3 regions of the Bradyrhizobium sp. CCBAU 25360 genome follow, and region 2 is predicted to be linked to each of the others. Evidence: predicted binding sites of a transcription regulator. Region 2 holds the regulator's gene; each other region holds the start of a gene.

Region 1 (3,272 bases), 120 kb from region 2:
GGTGAGACGCTCGCGGATTTCCTTCAGGATGCGGCCGGCGATCTCGTTCTGCTGCGCGTTGAGCGCCTCGGGCACGGTCTCGAACCATGCGCCGGCGCCCTTCACCGACAGCTCGGAAATCTCGCCGATATGCTTGCCGCCGATCTTGACGCAGAGCGCCTCGGGCTTGAGCCGAAAGCCCTTGCAGCCCTCGCAGGGCACGTCGTGGAAATACTTCGCCAGCTCCTCGCGCGCCCACTCGCTCTCGGTTTCCCGATAGCGGCGGTTGATGTTGGTGATGACGCCCTCGAACGGCTTCTTGGTGTCGTAGGAGCGCACCCCGTCCTCGTAGGAGAACTTGATCTCGTCCTCGCCGGAGCCGTGGAGGATGGCGTTCTGCGTCTTCTTGGCCAGGTCCTTCCACTTGGTGGTCAGCGTGAATTTGTAGTGCTTGCCGAGCGCAGTCAGCGTCTGCACGTAATAGGGCGACGACGATTTGGCCCAGGGCGCAATCGCGCCCTTACCGATCGCGAGCTCCTTGTCGGGGATGACGAGGTCTTCGTCGACATGCTGCTCGACGCCGAGGCCGCCGCAGGCCGGACACGCGCCATAGGGGTTGTTGAACGAGAACAGGCGCGGCTCGACCTCGGGAATGGTGAAGCCAGAGACCGGGCAGGCGAACTTTTCCGAGAACAGGATGCGCTCGGGTCCGCTCTTGTCGTGGATCTTGGCGGTCTTCTTCTTTTCCTCGGCGGGAGCCGCCGCCGGCGCGTCGGCGAATTCGACGACGGCGAGGCCTTCGGCGAGTTTCAGCGCGGTCTCAAAGCTCTCGGCGAGGCGCTGGCCGATGTCGGCGCGCACCACGATACGATCGACCACGACGTCGATGTCGTGCGGGAATTTCTTGTCGAGAACAGGCGCTTCCGCAAGCTCGTGGAAGGTGCCGTCGATCTTGACGCGCTGAAAGCCCTTCTTGAGCCATTCGGCGAGCTCCTTGCGGTACTCGCCCTTGCGACCGCGCACGACGGGCGCGAGCAGATAGAGGCGGGTGCCCTCGGGCAGCGCCAGCACGCGGTCGACCATCTGCGAGACGGTCTGGCTTTCGATCGGCAGGCCCGTGGCCGGCGAATAGGGCACGCCGACGCGGGCCCAGAGCAGGCGCATGTAGTCGTAGATCTCGGTGACGGTGCCGACGGTGGAGCGCGGGTTCTTCGACGTCGTCTTCTGCTCGATCGAGATCGCCGGCGACAGGCCGTCGATCTGGTCGACGTCAGGCTTCTGCATCATCTCGAGGAACTGGCGCGCATAGGCCGACAGCGATTCGACGTAGCGGCGCTGGCCCTCGGCGTAGATGGTGTCGAAGGCGAGCGAGGATTTGCCGGAGCCGGAGAGGCCGGTGAACACCACCAGCTTGTCGCGGGGAATCTCGACGTCGATGTTCTTGAGGTTGTGCTCGCGCGCGCCACGGATCGTAATTGCGCGCAGGCTGGAGCCCGCGTTCTGTTGTTGGCGCTTCGCCTTGATCACTTCATCCATCCGAGTTGCCCTCAAGGAATCCCATGGGTGCGCGACCGCGCCAATAAAAAAGGCGCGCTCGCCCGGAACCGGGATCGGCGCCGATGGGGTTGTCAGCGAACGTAGGAAGAACGGAGACGGATTTCCAGTGGGACTTGCGAATCGTCAACGGAATGTTGGCGCGCTGGCGGCATCTGGCAGCAGTTGCTGTGCGGAACTGCGCGGGAAGCTGCCGCGAAAACAAAAAGGCCGGCGCAAGGCCGGCCTTTCGTGACGATGGGACGTCGGTAGCGATCAGGACTTCAGATCAATACCGGGCGACCACGGGGCCGCCGAAAGTGTAGTTGAGGCGGACGGTGCCCATGTCGACGTCCTGCTTGATCCGATCGATACGGTCGTTGACGCCGAGGATCGTGAACGAGTTGTTGCGCTTGCCCATGAACAGATGGTCGTATTCGATCGCCACGGACCAGTTCGGTGCGAAGCCGAATTCGATGCCGGTGCCGACCGCGCCACCCCAGCGCGTCTCGCTTGCGCTGTCGAGGACCACGCCGCCCAGCAGGCCGTTATATTTGGCGTGCGTGACGGCCGCGCCACCCTTCACGTACCAGAGCACGTTGTTCCAGGCATAGCCGACCTGGCCGGTGAACAGGCCAAGCGCGTCGATCTTGGTCTGGTTGACCAGCGGCCCAAGCACCACGCTCGTATTCGAGCCCTTCAGGTTGGCCCAGTCGCCTTGGGCTTCAAGGCCGAACACCCAGTTGGCCGACTGCCAGCGATAACCGACCTGTCCGCCGACGACGCCGCCGGTCGCATTGTGACAGCCTTCAGCCGTGTCCGGACCCGCAACACCGAAGATGTTGTTGACGTCCCAGCAATTGCGGCTCGAGGCGCCGCCGCCGTTGATACCGATGTAGAAACCGCTCCAATTGTACATCGCGATCGGCGCGACCGGAGCCTTGGTGTAGGGGCGGGCCGCCAAATCGGCCGCCGAGGCCGGTGCCAACGCGCTGAGTGCGAACAAACCGGCCGAAGCCAGCAAAAGCTTCTTCATATCCATTCCCCAGTTCCGTTTCTCTTTCTGACCTTCCGGAAAGCGGAAGAGCCAGCGGACCTATGACCCGACTAATGTCACTGCTTTACACCATTAAAGCCAAAGGTTGTGTCACCCGGGCGCCACATCTCTCCGAAAACGCGAGCGAGCCGGTTGGCGCGCGAAAAAACAAAAAGGCCGGCGCGAGGCCGGCCTTTCGTGACGATGTGACGTCGGTAGTGATCAGTGCTTCGCAGATCAGTACTTGGCAACCACCGGGGCGCCGAAGTGGTAGTTCACGCCGACCTGCACGGTGTGGAAGTTGAGCGTGCCGGTGGTGACCGGAGCGCCGAGACCGGAGAAGTAGGTCTCGCCGCCGAGGCTGCGATAGAGGTACTCGCCCTTGACCGACCACTGCGGAGCGAAGAACGCCTCGACGCCGGCGCCGACGGTCCAGCCCGAGTGGAACTTGCTGTCGGAGACGGTCACGCCGAGAGCGCTGACGCTGACCTTGTTGTCGATCCAGGCGTAACCACCGGTGCCGTAGAACAGCACGTTGTTGACGGCCCAGCCGATGCGGCCGCGGACGGTGCCGAGCGCGTCGGTCTTGGACGACACGGTGATGCCGAGAGCGGTCGCCGAGGCGCTGACGTCAGCCCAGGAACCATCGGCCTCGATGCCGAACACGACGTTGCCGGCCTGCCAGTTGTAGCCGGCGGTGCCACCGACGAAGCCACCCTTCATC
Region 2 (3,272 bases):
GTGCTGGCGGGTGCAGAGCCGCTGCCTGCAGAGATGGTTTCACTCGACGAAGCCTACCATCGCGTGCTCGCGCAGGACGTCGCTGCGCGGCGCACCCAACCGCCCCAGGCGATGTCGGCGATGGACGGCTACGCCGTGCGCGCGGCCGATGCGGCAACGATCGATTCCAGGCTGACGATGATCGGTGAGGTCGCAGCGGGCCGTCCGTTCACGGAAAGGGTCGGCGCCGGCGAAGCCGTGCGGATCTTCACCGGCGGCGTCGTTCCCGACGGCGCCGACGCAGTCGTGATCCAGGAGGACACGATCGCCGAGGGCAAGCACATAACGATCAAGGAAGCCGCGATCGTGGGTCGGCACATCCGCCCCGCCGGCGTTGATTTCCGCGAGGGTGACGTCCTCCTGCGCAAGGGAACCCGTCTGACAGAGCGCGATCTCGCCCTCGCCGCTGGAATGAATCACCCGCAACTCGCCGTCTGCCGTCGTCCGAAGGTCGCGATCCTCGCCACCGGCGATGAACTGGTGATGCCGGGCTCGACGCCCGGGCACGGCCAGATCGTCTATTCCAACGGCTATGCCCTGCACGCGCTCGCCCGCAGCGAGGGCGCCGAGACCATCGACCTCGGTGTTGCCGCGGATACGCTGGAGGCCACCACCGCCGGCATCCGCCGCGCGCGCGAAAGCGGCGCCGACGTCCTGGTCACGACCGGGGGCGCATCGGTCGGCGACCACGATCTGGTCCAGCAGGCGCTGAAGGACGAAGGCATCGCGTTGGCGTTCTGGAAGATCGCGATGCGGCCCGGCAAGCCGATGATGCACGGACGCTTAGGGACGATGGGCGTCATTGGCCTGCCCGGCAATCCCGCGTCGTCCTACGTGTGCGCCTTCCTGTTCATGGTGCCGCTGATTCGCGCGCTGTCGGGCCGTTCGGTGATTCATCACCATCGCGAGCGCGCCGTGCTGGGCCGCGATCTCGGCGCCAATGACCAGCGCGAGGATTATCTGCGCGCGCGCCTGGAGCCGCGCGACGACGGCACGCTCGTCGCCCTTCCCGTCAGCCATCAAGACTCCTCTCTGCTTGCGAATCTTGCTGCAGCACAGGTACTTCTCGTGCGCGCACCGTTTGCGCCAAAGGCCGAGGCCGGCAGCCCCTGCGAAGTGCTGCGGCTCCCCGTCTGAACTGCGCGGCCACACGCATTCCGCGAGTTTCGCTCTGTTCACGGTAAATTAAGCAGTTGCGGAACATGTATCGAACATATAGTGTCCGTTCATGATTTGTTTCGAGGATGTAGCGGCTTATCGCTGAACTCATCGTCTCGGAATCGAACGACATCAACCGGGGGACTTTGGTCGAGATGTTAACGCGCAAACAATACGAGCTTCTGCGGTTCATCAGCGAACGCTTGAAGGAAAGCGGCGTGCCGCCGTCCTTCGACGAGATGAAGGATGCGCTCGACCTGCGCTCGAAGTCAGGCATCCACCGCCTGATCACCGCACTCGAGGAGCGCGGCTTCATCCGCCGGCTGCCCAACCGCGCCCGGGCCATCGAAGTGATCAAGCTGCCGGAGCTCCAAGCTGCCGCCGGCAACCGACGCGGCTTCACGCCAAGTGTCATCGAGGGCAATCTCGGCAAGCTACGCGCGAGCTCCAGCCCGTCCGCGGACGAGGGCGAGCGGCCCGTTGCGGTGCCCGTGATGGGCCGCATCGCGGCCGGCACCCCCATCGAGGCGTTGCAGACCCGCAGCCACACCATCAGCGTGCCGCCGGACATGCTCGGCTCCGGCGAGCATTACGCGCTCGAAGTGCGCGGCGATTCCATGGTCGAGGCCGGCATCCTCGACGGCGACATGGCGCTGATCCAGCGCAACGAGAGCGCCGATACCGGCGACATCGTGGTGGCGCTGATCGACGACGAGGAAGCCACGCTCAAGCGCTTCCGCCGCCGCGGCGCCTCGATCGCGCTGGAGCCCGCCAATGCCGCTTACGAGGTGCGCATCCTACCGCCGAACCGCGTGAAGATTCAGGGCAAGCTGATCGGGCTTTACCGCAAGTACTGATACCGGAGTCTTCAGCGCCTCGCGCGCGCCTTCGGTCGGCATCGCCGATCAGAGATTGGAGCGGATGATGGTCCGCTCCGGCTGGATAGTCTTTCTGGTTCTGCACAGATTGTCCGGCCCCTCCCCCTTTTCGCGACATCCTCGGCAGGCCGCGGGAAGCAACATCGCTTCGCGGCCTTTCGAGTTCGAGGGGGACAGCCCAAATGCGCCGGATCGTTTGAGCGCAGCCGCAGCAACGCTGGTCGCATCATCATGTCGGCTAGGACACGGCCGTGATCCAGAAAATCCGCAACGACCGCAATGCAGCGCGCACGCAACCGAGCTGACGATACTCGGGCTGGCTGGTTTCGCCGGTCGTTGACGCGCGCCTGCCAAATGCACGGAAGCCGACTTTGTTCCTATCGAATTCGGAAAAGATGGAAAAGATAATGTGATCGGGGCTCGCGGATCCCAGCCGCAGATTTGCCTACAACCAAGCAGACCGTCACGTGCTTCCACTCTGGTAGGGGCCTGCGCCTCCAAAGGGGTGCGGGTCGCTATCTCTGCATAGAGGAGCACCCGATGTGTGACTACAGCCTGCATGCCGTCGCGACGCGCCCCGCAGAAGTCGGCGAGACGATCGTCACGACAACATTCCGCGGCACCTCGACGCGCGGCTTCGCCTCCGAAGCCGATCTCTCCGTCGCGGTCTGCCTGCTGCCGGGAACGGAGCTCGCCTTCGCCGATAACGTCCGTTACGACAACCGCTGGATCTGGACGCGCACCGTCAACTCCCGCGTCGGCAAGTTCGGCAAGATCGATCCGCACATTCCCGATCGCCATCATGATGCGATCGAATTCCCGGACGGCAAATCCGTGCTGGTGACGCAGCTCGTCGAGGGCCAGCGCGCAACCGTGCTGCAACTGCCGGTGACCCAGCCGATCGGCGAGCGCGAGCACAAGCCGCAGATCATCGCCGACAGTCGCCCGACGGTCACGCGACTGCCGATCGGCTGACGCCCTCCGGCCCGGCGGGTCCGGGGCCAGGATTGAAATGCCGTCGCCGGCCGATGCCGGCGAGCCCGGTGGGTTTGTGTTTCACGAAATTCGATCGGCGAGCGCCGCCGCACCTCGTCGCCGCACGAAGTTTGGGCCGTCCTGCCTGAATTTTGAACCTCCGCTCCGCAGCCAAATGACCGATGCTGTCGTGGTTTGAGGCGGCGGACACGCTCGATGAAA
Region 3 (3,272 bases), on a different contig from region 2:
CCGCTCGGAGTTGGCGCAGGCCAAATCGTCCGGCAAGCGCAGCGTGCTGTTGCAGGTCAGAAGCGCGCAGGCGACCCGCTTCGTCGCGGTACCACTCGCCTGAGGCGAACGCCGATCGGCATGGATCAAGAAAGGCGGCCTCGAGGCCGCCTTTTTCGTTCGCCTTCAGGACTCCCGGGAGGCGATCGATAACATTCTCGTTAACGGCAGCGACGATGACGCGGTTCGTCCGAAAAAGCCGTGTTCGCTCATCAAAGTTCCGACTCGTGCAGGTCGCCGGCGGCAACGATGCCACCGGGACCAGTTGCAAGCGTGGAACTTCGAACTTGCCGCCGGTTTCCGGAACTGGCCGCTGGTTCGCATTTGATCGGTGCCGACATGGATCGATTGAAGCTCTCGCTGAGGAGGGCGCTACTCGTGGCGCCATTCGTGCTCTGGGGCGGAAACGCTCTCGGGCGGGACGACGGCCGCTACGCGGACTCACCCCTGAAGCCATGGTTCGACAGCCTGCGCAGCCACCTTGGTCCGTGCTGTTCGGATGCGGATGGTTTTGCCGTCGCCGATCCCGACTGGGAGTCGCATAACGGGCATTATCGCGTGCGTCTCGACGGCGAGTGGATCGAGGTGCCGGACGAAGCCGTCATCACCGAGCCGAACCGCGCCGGCCGCACCATGGTGTGGCCGGTGAAGACCGCGTTCGGCGTTTCGATCCGCTGCTTCATGCCGGGCAGCATGATCTGACACAGGCCAACGGTCAGCGCTTGCTGGATTTGCGCTTCGACGATTTCTTGGTTGTCCTCTTCTTGGTCGTCCTCTTCTTGGAGGTCTTCTTGGACGTCTTCTTGGAGGTCTTCTTGGCGGCCTTCTTCGGGACCTTCTTCCCCTTCTTGCGTGCCTTCGACAGTCCGATCGCGATCGCCTGCTTGCGACTCTTCACACGTCCGCCACGGCCTTTGCGACCGCTCTTGGCGGTGCCCTTCTTGTAGCGGCGCATCTCGCTCTCGACATCGCTGCCGGCGCTGCGCGAGTAGCTGCGCTTCTTTGCCTTGCGTGCCATGCATGTTCTCCCTTGGCCGGGGAGAACCATTCGACACGGGCATGGTTCCGAAGGACGCGGACAGTGTTCCAGGCGCAGCCTAGAAGGAATTCGCCAGCTCGATCTCGGCTTCCAGCACCTGGATACGACGTGCGGCCTCGCTGAAGGACAGATCGCGCGCATATTGCGCGGGCTGATACGCTTCTTCGCTCAGCCGTTTCAACCTCAGCCCCTGCGTCCGTGTCATCTGCTCGGCGAGGAAAACCCTGGCGTCGTATTTGCCCTGAACCTGCATGTCGCTTCTCCGTCCTGAAATCGTGACTTGACTATATGTTCTTATTTTGTTCTAACAAGCCATGGACAACAGAATTAATGAAATTCGACGTAAAATCAGCGCCTTGAGGGTTGAGATGGCCGGCGTCGAGGCCTCCGTGCGGTATCTCATCAACGGCGACCGCGATTGCGTCCAGCAAGCCCTGGTGCAGATGGATTTGCGCCGGAAGGTCAATTTGCTGATCGGCGAATGGAAGGCTGCTGGCGGCGGCGATGTCCTGCCTGACGTTCGCGACCGGGTGCGCCTTCGTCTCGTGAAGACAGCCGTCGGTCCCGAGCGCGCGAGCACGCGGCGCTGACACCTTTTGGGGGGGCGCCGTGGAGGAGGACCCGGACACTTACCGGATCTTGAGGTTGCGCGCCGAGATTCTCGAATTGGGCTCGGCCATCCGGCAATTGCAGCGTGCGGGGCTCGACGATGCTGCGGCCCAACTTCTGATCGGACGCAAGCGGGCGCAGCTCGAGCAACTCGTGAAGACGAATGCTGCGAGCCGCCCGCTCAACTCTGAAACGCGTCGCCCGTAACGAGCTGACGCCGGCGCTCGACGATGTGGCGCTCGATTGCCGATCCCGCATCAAGAAAAAAAGCCCCGCGTCGCCGCGGGGCTTTTGATGTCATGTCGGCCTGAGCTCACTTGGTATTGCTCATGCCCTTGCTGCTCTTGTTCGTCATGGTGCCGCCCTGGTCCGAGCCGGGACCGGAGCCGCCCTGGCCGGAAGGATCCGCGCCCTTCGAGGCCTTGGTGTTGGCGCCCGTGGTCTGCGAGGACGACATCGATGATCCGTGTTTGGCCTTGTGCGACTTGGCCTGTGCGGCGAGCGGCGCGGCGGCGAGGCCGGTGGCCAGCATTGCGGTGAGAACGAGTTTTGCCGTTGTCATGCGGGGAACTCCCTGAGTTAAATTGACGCAGGCAGCCAACCGCCATTTGCCGAAGGAGTTCCCGACAAACGCATCTGCCGGGCCGCACGCACGCTTCAAGATTGCTTGTCCTCTGCGAGGATGAACACGACGCCGGTGAGTGTCGCGCCGATCGCGAACGTCGTCACCAATGTGAGGGCGAAGACGATTGCGGCCTGGCTTCCGCCATGATCGAGCAGCTTGGCGACGGCGGGATTGGACAGGATCAGCGTGAGGCTGAAGGCGAGGCCGAGGGCTGCGCCCATCATCGCATGCGTCATCAGCTTGATGAGGCCGGTGGGAGAGATCAGGTCCGACGACTTTTTTGCGCGCATGGGAACCGCATCCCGAACTGACATGCAAACGCGGGCCATATTCGCCGGTTCCAAACGCATGAAGGAATTGTCATCACCGGCTTCATCCGACGTTCATGCCGGGCCTGCGAGGATGAGGGTCAGTAAAACGGGAACATTCGATATGGGTAAGGTAGTCTTTCTTTACCGCTCGCTGGCCTATCGCAACGCGGCTGCGGACATGCTGCGCAAGGCCCGCAAACTGCCGCGCGGTGCGGAGCGAAGTGCGGCCCGCCGCTACGCGAGGGCGCTACGCGATCTCGCTCAGACGGAAGCCTGGCTCGAAGGACGCCTCGCCGAGGAAGCGCGGCCGCCGCGGCAAACCAGGATGGCGGCGTCGGGCTAAAGCACGATCCGGAAAAGTGCGCAGCGGTTTTCCGAAAAGATCATGCTCAAACAACAAACCAAAGCGCGATGACGCTTCATTCTGATCGCATCGCGCTTTAGCCCGAGGCGCGTTGCAATTCGGCTGAGCTGGGGGCGTCGAATTTTCCGGGGGCGGCCGTCGCCGTCTTGCGTGTCAGCGGCACCTTGAGGCGGCACAACAGTCCTTCGGCTCGCCAATCGAATTGCGCCTGTCCACCGAGTTGGGACTCGACGCTCGCTAGCAGGCTCCGCGTGCCGAAGCCGCGCGATTTCGGCGTCATGACGA

What was found. The regulator LexA, encoded in region 2, represses DNA repair genes until DNA is damaged. The targets are predictions, from matches to a motif close to TGTTCNNNNTGTGTTCNG.
Region 1: the regulator LexA is predicted to act here: its motif matches at 1,611-1,628, upstream of uvrA (excinuclease ABC subunit UvrA).
Region 3: the regulator LexA is predicted to act here: its motif matches at 1,368-1,385, upstream of XH81_RS28160 (DUF3072 domain-containing protein).

What each region holds. Positions count from the first base shown of each region.
Region 1 covers NZ_LBJA01000036.1:167,284-170,555, forward strand. Annotated here, with positions in the region: gene uvrA (excinuclease ABC subunit UvrA) at 1-1,515, opposite strand, end outside; gene XH81_RS13725 (outer membrane protein) at 1,802-2,548, opposite strand; gene XH81_RS13730 (outer membrane protein) at 2,786-3,272, opposite strand, start outside.
Region 2 covers NZ_LBJA01000036.1:47,413-50,684, reverse strand. Annotated here, with positions in the region: gene XH81_RS13155 (molybdopterin molybdotransferase MoeA) at 1-1,176, shown strand, start outside; gene lexA (transcriptional repressor LexA) at 1,353-2,054, shown strand; gene XH81_RS13145 (hypothetical protein) at 2,616-3,050, shown strand; gene XH81_RS13140 (GAF domain-containing protein) at 3,267-3,272, shown strand, end outside.
Region 3 covers NZ_LBJA01000043.1:241,408-244,679, reverse strand. Annotated here, with positions in the region: gene XH81_RS28175 (Do family serine endopeptidase) at 1-103, shown strand, start outside; gene XH81_RS28170 (hypothetical protein) at 379-741, shown strand; gene XH81_RS28165 (DUF6496 domain-containing protein) at 755-1,057, opposite strand; gene XH81_RS28160 (DUF3072 domain-containing protein) at 1,137-1,331, opposite strand; gene XH81_RS28155 (hypothetical protein) at 1,447-1,668, shown strand; gene XH81_RS28150 (hypothetical protein) at 1,688-1,894, shown strand; gene XH81_RS28145 (hypothetical protein) at 2,001-2,249, opposite strand; gene XH81_RS28140 (hypothetical protein) at 2,345-2,602, opposite strand; gene XH81_RS28135 (hypothetical protein) at 2,745-2,966, shown strand; gene XH81_RS28130 (HWE histidine kinase domain-containing protein) at 3,064-3,272, opposite strand, start outside.